3 regions of the Mixta mediterraneensis genome follow, and region 3 is predicted to be linked to each of the others. Evidence: predicted binding sites of a transcription regulator. Region 3 holds the regulator's gene; each other region holds the start of a gene.

Region 1 (3,262 bases), on a different contig from region 3:
GACATGATTGAATGGCGACGCAAGCGCGACAAAACGGTCGCCCGCTTTCTCATTCAGGCCAGACATTTCCTGCAGGCGATGAAAGCTGTTCAGCGAACGCAACGTAGCGGACGTCACCACCACATGCGGGATCTTCCGCCACAACATTTTTTCAAGCTGATCGCTAACGCGAATACCCGCGCAGTGAAACAGCAGGTGCGCCTGACCATCACGCAATTCGCGAGTGATCCACTTTGATACCGGCGCGCCCGACGCTTTCTCTAGCGCCGCCAGCCGCCACAGCTTACTCACCGATTCAAACCAGCCAAACTGCCGGTTGAGCTGTAAGAGATTACGGTGCAGCCGCACCATATCGACTTTGCCGGTTTGCTCGCTCAGGGCATTGATCAACCCTTCGCTTAAACCGCGTAGCGCATCACAGCGCCTGAATAACTGGGTACAGAGTTCCAGAATTTCCTGTGGCAGCTCGCCAAGCACGAAACGGTATTCACCCGGCTGGTTATGCGCCGGTAATAAAGGCGTTAAAGCGTTACTGATAATCGTTAATAATTCACGTAATTCGTCGCAATGAGCTTTAAGCCGTTCAGGATTTGCCAGCGGCGGCGGCGATTTAGGCCGCATCTGCGTCATAATGCCGTCGACTAATTTTACAAACAGATCGAGCTGTAAGCTGTTCCAGCCAGGGGTAATATCAGCACTCATCTCCAGCGCGTCGCGTGCGACTTCAGGTAAATGATGTCCTTCATCAAGCACCAACATCAGCTGTTTGGCGGGCGGCAACACCGATTCGTTTTCCATCGCAGCCATAACCAGCGCATGGTTTGCCACTACCACATCAACCTGCTCGATTTCACGACGCGCCACAAAAAATGGACATTCGCGATACCAGCGGCAATGCGCCCCCAGACAGCTGGCTTTATCGGTAGAAAGCCGCTGCCACAAGCTATCGCTGACGTTCTCTTCGCTGTGATCGCGCAAACCGTCCCACTGATAACGCTCAAGGGATTTTTGCAAACGTCCACACTGGATTTGCTCTTCTTTGGTGCTGCTGATCGCCTCATCATCCAGATACAACAGGAGATCGCCCTGCTGATCGTCATCTGCGGCCATTGCCGCTAAATTGCGCGGACAAATATAGCGACCGCGACCAAAGGCAGCGGTAAAGGTAAGATCGGGAATAATTTTCTTCAGTAACGGCAGATCTTTGGTGAAGATCTGATCCTGTAACGCTACATTCGCCGTGCTTATCACCAGCCGCTTCTCTTCAGCCCGGCTGACGGCGATGCCAGGAATTAAATAGGAGAGCGTTTTACCGACGCCGGTTGGCGCTTCAACCGCCAGATGACGGCCATCGTCACCCGCCAGGCATTTCGCCACCGCAGCAATCATCTGTCGCTGCGGCGGGCGGGGAATAAAGTCAGGCACCTGTTGCTGCAGCGCTTTATACCACTGCGCTATCTGACTTTTTAATGCTGCTGTCAGGGCCATTATCTTGTTACCCGCAGAAAAAATTGCCTGTATTTTTACACAGTATCCGGGCTACGTCAGCTTTCGCTGTGTTTTTTTCGTCGCGTAAAATCCTCAAGCCAAGGGTAGTTATCAACCGCAATAAGCCCTTGCAGATGCCGTCGGCAAAACAGCGTGTCGCTGTCGCGCCTGTGTTTTTCCTGATCCGTCATGGTATCTCGCCGATAAATAGCGTGCACCGTCTGTCAGATGTGCAGCAAAAGAGGGCTTGCCCGCTAAATGAAAACGTAAACAGTCGTCCGCTTTTAATGTCCCCTGCAGCACTTTTATGCTGAAGGTCAGGCCGCCTTCGCACAGCCAGACAGGCTGTTCCATTCCATCTTGCAGTAATGCGTCATCATCAATATGCGCGCCGGGACGCAGCCGTGCCCCCTGCCCGCTCACAGTGAAAGTGGATGGCGGGGGCGATACGTTACGGCGAAGGAAATCGCTGTTTCATTCTGGCAGACTGGCGGCTGGTCACGCGTAAGCAGCCGATTTCTATTTCTCTGCGCCTCCACTCCGCTCAACAGATGCGACATAGAAAGCCCAACGCAGCGCGGCTGTTGGGCTGGCCTCACTGCGCTCAATGCGCAATAATGACGCCCGGCTTATTCTGGTTGCGGTTGACAGCTCATTGAACGACAGCCGCATTGTAGACTGAGCGCTGTCAGACGAGCCGCTAAGCGTCGTTTCGTCTCCTGATTCTGCATAATCCCTGCTCATTTATGAGATTTTATTCTCATAAATGAGAGTAGGCTAAAGATAAGCCTGGCAACACGTTGTACAGTCAGGAAACTATTGTCCGGCTTATCCTGCCTGGTTATGGTGTTTCGAATCAGGTCGCCACAAAGAGGAAAGTATGACCTTAAGTATCGGTGATGTGGCCGAACGCTGTGGGATCAACCCGGTAACGTTGCGCGCATGGCAAAGACGCTACGGTCTGCTGAAGCCACAACGCTCTGAAGGCGGACATCGTCAGTTTGATGAAAAAGATATAAATCGCATTGAAGAGATCAAACGCTGGATTGAAAGCGGCGTGCCGGTGGGCAAAGTTAAAGCGTTGCTGGAAGGCAGTGATATTGAGGCGCATGAGAGCTGGACTTCTCTGCAGGATGAGCTGGTTAGCGTGTTACGCCACGTTCGCCCGTCAAAGTTACGTAATAAAATTTCGCAAATTGGCCGTGAATACCCGGTTGATGGCTTGATCGATCACGTTTTTATGCCGGTGCGTCAAAAGCTCGGGCTGGATCAGAATACCGCCCGCCCCCTGTGCAGTTTGCTTGACGGCGCATTGATTGATTACATTGCTTTTTGTCTCGCTTCAGGCCGTAAAAAAGCCGGTAAAGATGCCGTGATTGTTGGCTGGGGCATTGACGATCGTACGCGTATCTGGCTTGAAGGCTGGCGTCTTTCCCAGTTTGGCTGGCGCATTGATGTGCTTGCTGAGCCTCTTAATTTGCCGCGCCCGGAGCTGTTTCCGGGTTTGAATATGTTTGTCTGGACCGGCAAAAAGCTGACGCGACGTCAACAGGAACAGTTGGCCCGCTGGGAAGAACAAGGTTACCCGGTACGCCTGCACGAAACGCTTTGATAACAAAAACGCACGCTGGGCGCTTTGCCTGTTCCCTTGCGCGCGCTATTATTCCCCGCTCCATGTTACACACTCAGGCTTCTGCATGAACTGGCAAAAAATTTTCTTCGCAACACTGTTTTTCATCATGGCCGTTGGTGGCACCGGCGGATTGATGCTGGT
Region 2 (3,262 bases), on a different contig from region 3:
TATGGGTGCATAAACGCTGGGTAATTGGGCATAGCCCGAAGTAAATTTAACAACATGATTGAATGACGATAAATCAGGAAGAGCGAGCCCGATCGCACAGCTTTATGGGTCGGGATCGCCTTTTTTGGCTGAACAGCGATGTAGCGGAACTCAGGCAGGTTTACCCGTTTTAGGCCGATGAATCATCGCCAGCCCTTTGAGAAAGTTACGCATAATCTGATCGCCGCATTCGCGATAGTTCTTATGATCGGGTTTACGGAAGATAGCGCCTATTTCTGCCTGAGAAACCGTAAAGTTGGCGCGTTTTAGCACGTCAGGAATATCAGAAGTTTTCAAATCGAAGGCAATACGCAACTTTTTCATGAAAATATTGTTATTCATTTTGCGCTCAATGGAAGGAGTCGGCATATCTTCACTTTTGCCGCGGCGATGGAAAATCAATCCATTCAGGAAGTAACCCATCAATACGTCTGGACACGGACGAAATGCCGCGTCGTCATCCTTCTTCAACCACGTTTGCACATCGGCTTGCGGCACATCGCAGCCTGCCAGCGCAAAAATTGCCACCATTTTGGCATCGCTCAAATCGAGCATGTAGCGCACGCTGCGCAGAATATCATTGTTAGTCATGGTGAAATCTTCTTATGGTCAGTCGACAGGCTGCGCATTATAGGGGATTTTGCCGGCATTCGCGCAGGTTTATGGGCTGGATTATCGCTGCAACAGCATTCCCGGATGTTGGGCATTGCGTACAAAAGGCAAATGATCACAGGCATGCTGGCGAGCAAAGCGGATAAAGGCTTCCAGCACGGGTTGGCGCTGCTCGCCGTCACGAACGGCTGCATAAAGCCGACTCCATAATCCGTCACCTAACGTTTTCGTCACCACTAATCCCTGTTTTTCAAAACTTTCCACGACCCAGTGCGGCAATGCGGCAATGCCCATGCGTGCCGACACCATCTGAATTAATAGCAAGGTGTTATCGACACTTTTCAACGCTGGGCTAACGCCAGCGGGTTGCAGGAAATGACGCCAAATATCAAGCCGTTGACGCTGCACCGGATAAATCATCAACACTTCATCGCCAAGATCTTCCGGGGAGATATGTTCAACCTGCGCCAGTGGGTGATCCGGCGCCAGAACTAATCGCACTTCAAAATCAAACATGGGTGAATAGAACAGGCCGGAGCGCGGCAGAATGTCAGAGGTCAGCACTACATCCAGCTCACCCTGCTGCAGCGCTGGCTGCGGATCAAAGGTGACACCGGATTTGAAATCCATCACCACCTGCGGCCAGCTCTGACGGAAGTTATCCAGTGCTGGCGTCAGCCATTGAATACAGCTGTGGCATTCAATGGCTATACGCAACGTGGTCTGATGTGGCTCGTGGCAGGCTTGCAGTGCCTGCTGAATTTGCGGCAGCACTTGTTCTGCCAGCTGTAACAAAATTTCTCCCTGCGGCGTAAATCGCAACGGCTGGCTTTTACGGACGAACAGGCGGAATCCCAGCCGCTGCTCCAGATCGCTGAACTGATGTGACAACGCTGATTGCGTCTGATGGAGCTGGGCAGCCGCAGCAGCCAGCGATCCCGTATTACGCAGAGCCTGAAGCGTCCGCAGGTGCTTGAGTTCGATCATGAGAGTCCTTCATATCGAATTGAACAAATTGCGCTTGAGGAACATACAGTACCCGCAGAATATAGCGGTGTAAACATCTGGACGGCTAAACATCTTTGGCTGCCAGTCCTAAGCCAAAGTGAAAGAATATCTGGAGAACAGCAAATGACCATTCTGAACCATACTCTCGGCTTTCCACGTGTTGGCCTGCATCGCGAACTAAAAAAGGCCCAGGAAAGCTACTGGGCCGGTCACAGCAGCCAGGAAGAATTACTGGCGGTAGGCCGCGAGCTGCGGGCACGTCACTGGCAACAACAGAAAGACGCGGGAGTAGATCTGCTGCCGGTGGGGGACTTCGCCTGGTATGATCATGTGCTGACCACCAGCCTGCTGCTGGGAAATGTACCCGCGCGCCACCAGAATAAAGAAGGTTCTGTCGATCTCGACACGCTGTTCCGCCTGGGTCGTGGCCGGGCGCCGACGGGCGAGCCTGCCGCTGCTGCTGAAATGACCAAATGGTTTAACACCAATTATCACTATATGGTGCCGGAATTTATCAAAGGCCAGCAGTTCAAACTGACCTGGACGCAGTTACTGGATGAAGTTGACGAAGCGCTGGCGCTGGGTCACAAAATCAAACCGGTTTTGCTTGGCCCGCTAACCTATCTGTGGCTGGGTAAAGTAAAGGGCGAACAATTTGATCGCCTGTCGTTACTGAACGCTATTTTGCCGGTGTATCAGCAAGTATTAGCTGAACTGGCTAAACGAGATATTGAGTGGGTACAGATTGATGAGCCTGCCCTGGCGCTGGAATTGCCACAAGCCTGGCGCGACGCCTTTAAACCGGCTTACGCTGCACTGCAAGGCCAGAGCAAACTGCTGCTGACGACTTACTTCGACAGTATCGGTCAGAACATTGATGTGATTCGTGAACTGCCAGTGCAGGGACTGCATGTTGACCTGGTGCACGGACGTGATGACATTCAGGCGCTGAACCAGCAACTTCCGGCTTCCTGGCTGCTTTCGCTTGGCGTGATTAATGGCCGTAACGTGTGGCGTGCCGATCTGAGCAGCTGGTTCGAGCGCCTGCAACCGCTGACAGGTCAACGTGAACAACTGTGGATTGGCACCTCCTGCTCGCTGCTGCACAGCCCAATTGATCTGAGCGTGGAAACGCGTCTGGACGAAGAAGTGAAAAGCTGGTTTGCTTTTGCCCTTCAGAAGTGCGCAGAGCTTTCTTTGCTAAGTAACGCGCTGAATAACCACGATGCGGCATCGCTGGAAGCGTGGAGTGCGCCAGTTCGTGCACGCGCTCACTCAAGCCGTGTGCACAATGCCGCCGTTGGCAAACGTCTGCAAGCCATTACTGCCCAGGACAGTGAGCGTCAGAGCGCCTATGGCGAACGTGCGAAAGCGCAGCGCCAACGGTTTAACCTGCCGGCCTGGCCGACCACCACTATCGGTTCTTTCCCGCAGACCACCGAAATTCGCGGGCTGCGTCTTGACTTCAAACAGGGTCGTCTGGACAGCAATCACTACCGCACTGGTATTGCCGGACACATCAGGCAGGCGATTGTTGAGCAGGAGCGTTTAGGGCTGGACGTGCTGGTGCATGGAGAGGCCGAACGTAACGATATGGTCGAAT
Region 3 (3,262 bases):
TTACTTTCCCTTTGAACTGCTTCCAGTTACCACTCGTTTCGTCGTGATTCATTGCAGACCTCCAGTCATCCTTAGGTTTCATTATATATCGCGTATTGCGAGACAATCCCGATATAAAGCGCTGGTTAATTGCGCTGTTGAAAGATAATTATAGTAATAAACCGGAGACTTGCTGGAACAATACAGATTATTTTGTAACCTGGCTCAAATTTTTGATTGATAACGTCAGACAGAAAACCAGGTTTTGCGTTGCCAGTGACGACGCCAGATAAGCCATAACGTCAGGCCCCGTAAGGAGAGAAACACCATAACAGCCAGCCACAAAGCATGATTGCCTAACCAGGGTAAAGTGAACAACGTGACAAAGTACCCCAGCGCTGCAATAGTCATGCTATTGCGCATTTCGCGTCCACGCGTTGCGCCAATGTACATCCCATCCAGCAAATAACACCAAACACCAATAAGCGGCATGATAATTTGCCACACCAAATAGCGATCGGCCATCAGCCGGAGCGCATTGATAGAGGTCAGCAAAGAGACAATCTGTACGCCAAATACGGCATAAATCAGTGAAAAAATGATTGCGACCAGCAGCGCCTGACGACAGGCAGCATGCCAGACATGCATTAATTTACTGCCGTCTTTTGCGCCATGCGCTTCACCGGCAAATGCTTCTACAGCATAGGCAAAACCATCAAGCGCGTAAGCGGTGAAAGTAATAAACATCAGCAGTACGGCATTAACAGCCACCACGTCAGGCCCAATACGTGCGCCCAACATTGTCAGCGAAGCAAAACAGAGTTGCAGCATCAGCGAACGCAGCATAATGTCGCGATTAAGCCTTAACAGACGGCCCATATCGCCACGCCAGCTCTGCTTAATCAAAGCCATATCAATGCCGCGTAGCGCTAATACGCGCCATACCATCGCGATGCCTACCGCCAGCGTTACGTATTCCGCTAATGCGGTTGCTGTCGCTGCACCCGCTACTTCCCAATGCAACCCCAGCACCAGCCATAAATCGAGCAGAATATTAACCAGATTCCCTACCACCAGCAGGATCACCGGTGCCCGGGCATACTGGACGCCAAGCAGCCAGCCCAGGATGACCAGGTTTGCCAGCGTCGCGGGGGCGCTAAGCCAGCGAATGTGGATGAACAGCGTCGCCTGCTCCAGTACCTGCGGATTCCCCCCGATCAAACGCGTAGCGAGTTGGCTAACCGGATCGCGTAGAAAAATAAATATTACTCCGGCTAGCAGCGCCAACATTAACGGCTGCGTAAGCGCGCGCGCCAGCGCAGCTTTGTTATTTGCACCAAAAGCCTGCGCTGTTAAACCGGTGGTACTCATGCGTAAAAAAAGTAACAGCATAAACAGGAAGCTGGTGATCGTGGTGCCAACGGCTACGCCGCCGAGATAAATCGGACTATCAAGGTGACCAATAACAGCGGTATCGACCAGCCCAAGCAGTGGAACGGTGATATTAGAAAGGATCATGGGCAGCGCCAGCCGCCAAAGATTTTTATCGGTTGCAGTCAGAAAACGCATTCGCAGATCCGTGCTCAGAGCCGCTGCATCAACAGTTAAAACAGCAGCGGCGAAACGTGGGCAGACAGAATAGCATCAGGATCAACGAACGGAAGCGGCTAACGCAGGATTACAGCCACTCACCATTACGAACCACACCAACCGCTAAGCCTTCAATTGTCAGCGATTGAGCACGCGTATCGACTATAATTGGTTCGAATTCACTGTTTTCTGGCAGGAGATGCACAACAGAACCCTGTTTTTTCCAGCGTTTTACCGTGACTTCATCATCAATACGCGCGACAACCACCTGTCCATTACGCACGTCTTGCGTTTTGTGCACTGCCAGTAAATCCCCGTCTATGATGCCAATGTCTTTCATTGACATACCACTGACGCGCAGCAGGAAATCTGCTGCCGGTTTAAACAGATCAGGATCGACTTTGTAATGCGTTTCGATGTGCTCTTGTGCCAGCAAGGGTTCACCGGCGGCAACACGGCCAATTAACGGCAAACCTTCAGAGGCCTCTTCTTCCATTAACAGGCGGATCCCACGGGAAGCACCAGAGACAATCTCAATTACGCCCTTACGCGCTAATGCTTTGAGATGTTCTTCTGCCGCATTAGGTGAACGGAAGCCCAGTTGCGCGGCGATTTCTGCACGCGTTGGCGGCATGCCTGTTTGATTAATGTGATCGCGAATCAGGTCATAGACCTGCTGCTGCCTGCTGGTTAACGCTTTCATCCCGCCCCCTGGTTGTTTATACAGTCGCTGTGAGTATATACAGGTATTGGCGAAATGGAAACCGAAAGTGGGGGAATAATCAGCCGGTTGACAGCTTCTGGAAAGCCTATCGCAAATGCGACCAAAGCAAGGCGATCCAAACAAAAACGGCCAGTATGATGCTCAGCAATACAGCAGCTGAACCCATGTCTTTTGCTCGCCCCGCCAGTGGATGGTGTTCTGGTCCGATACGATCAACCACCGACTCAATGGCGCTATTCAGGATTTCAACAATGATGACGAATACCACGGCACCAATCATTAATACGCGGGTTATTGTGTCTATGTCCAGCCAGCAAGCCACGACGATCGCAATTAAAGCCGCAATCGCTTCCTGGCGGAAGGCCGCCTCGTGTCGCCATGCGGCGCGCAGTCCTTGCCACGAATAACCGGCAGCTTTCACTATTCTGATAAAACCGACGGCATTATTTGCCATGTGATGGGAACCCTTTCAATGAATTGACGTCAATGTCTGGGCTGCGTGCCGTTGGCACCACCACAGATCTTCGCTGCACTTTCTGGTATGCTTGCGGCGCTTTGCTAACAAGAGGCTTCATGTTGTCTATGTCAGGTTGGCGTAAACTTTATTATAAATTACTGAATTTACCACTCTCGTTTTTGGTAAAGAGTAAGGCCATTCCGGCCGATCCCGTTTCTGAACATGGGCTGGACCCTACCCGGCCCATTATGTATGTTCTGCCTTACGATTCGAAGGCCGACTTACTGACTTTACGCGCGCAGTGTATTAAACACGATCTCCCTGATCCCCTCTCTCCGCTGGAGATTGATGGAACACTGCTGCCACGCCACGTTTTTATTCACGACGGGCCGCGCGTATTTCCCTATTTCGTGCCGAGTGTTGAGTCGGTCAAGATCTTCCATGATTATCTCGATTTACACCGCAATAACCCCGATCTCGATATTCAAATGCTACCGGTGACGGTTATGTTT

Evidence for each region. Region 3 encodes LexA, which represses DNA repair genes until DNA is damaged. Its sites were predicted from a motif close to TNCTGTATGTACATACAGNA; they were not measured.
Region 1: the regulator LexA is predicted to act here: its motif matches at 1,514-1,533, upstream of dinG (ATP-dependent DNA helicase DinG).
Region 2: the regulator LexA is predicted to act here: its motif matches at 1,670-1,689, upstream of metR (HTH-type transcriptional regulator MetR).

Annotation. Positions count from the first base shown of each region.
Region 1 is NZ_JASUAZ010000019.1:18,922-22,183, reverse strand. Features, by position in the region: gene dinG (ATP-dependent DNA helicase DinG) at 1-1,488, opposite strand, end outside; gene QRY16_RS12745 (MerR family transcriptional regulator) at 2,369-3,100, shown strand.
Region 2 is NZ_JASUAZ010000005.1:44,224-47,485, reverse strand. Features, by position in the region: gene QRY16_RS05420 (carboxylate/amino acid/amine transporter) at 1-44, shown strand, start outside; gene QRY16_RS05415 (YehS family protein) at 151-630, opposite strand; gene metR (HTH-type transcriptional regulator MetR) at 712-1,638, opposite strand; gene metE (5-methyltetrahydropteroyltriglutamate--homocysteine S-methyltransferase) at 1,783-3,262, shown strand, end outside.
Region 3 is NZ_JASUAZ010000040.1:9,747-13,008, forward strand. Features, by position in the region: gene QRY16_RS17500 (CsbD family protein) at 1-52, opposite strand, end outside; gene dinF (MATE family efflux transporter DinF) at 226-1,548, opposite strand; gene lexA (transcriptional repressor LexA) at 1,658-2,272, opposite strand; gene QRY16_RS17515 (diacylglycerol kinase) at 2,379-2,747, opposite strand; gene plsB (glycerol-3-phosphate 1-O-acyltransferase PlsB) at 2,876-3,262, shown strand, end outside.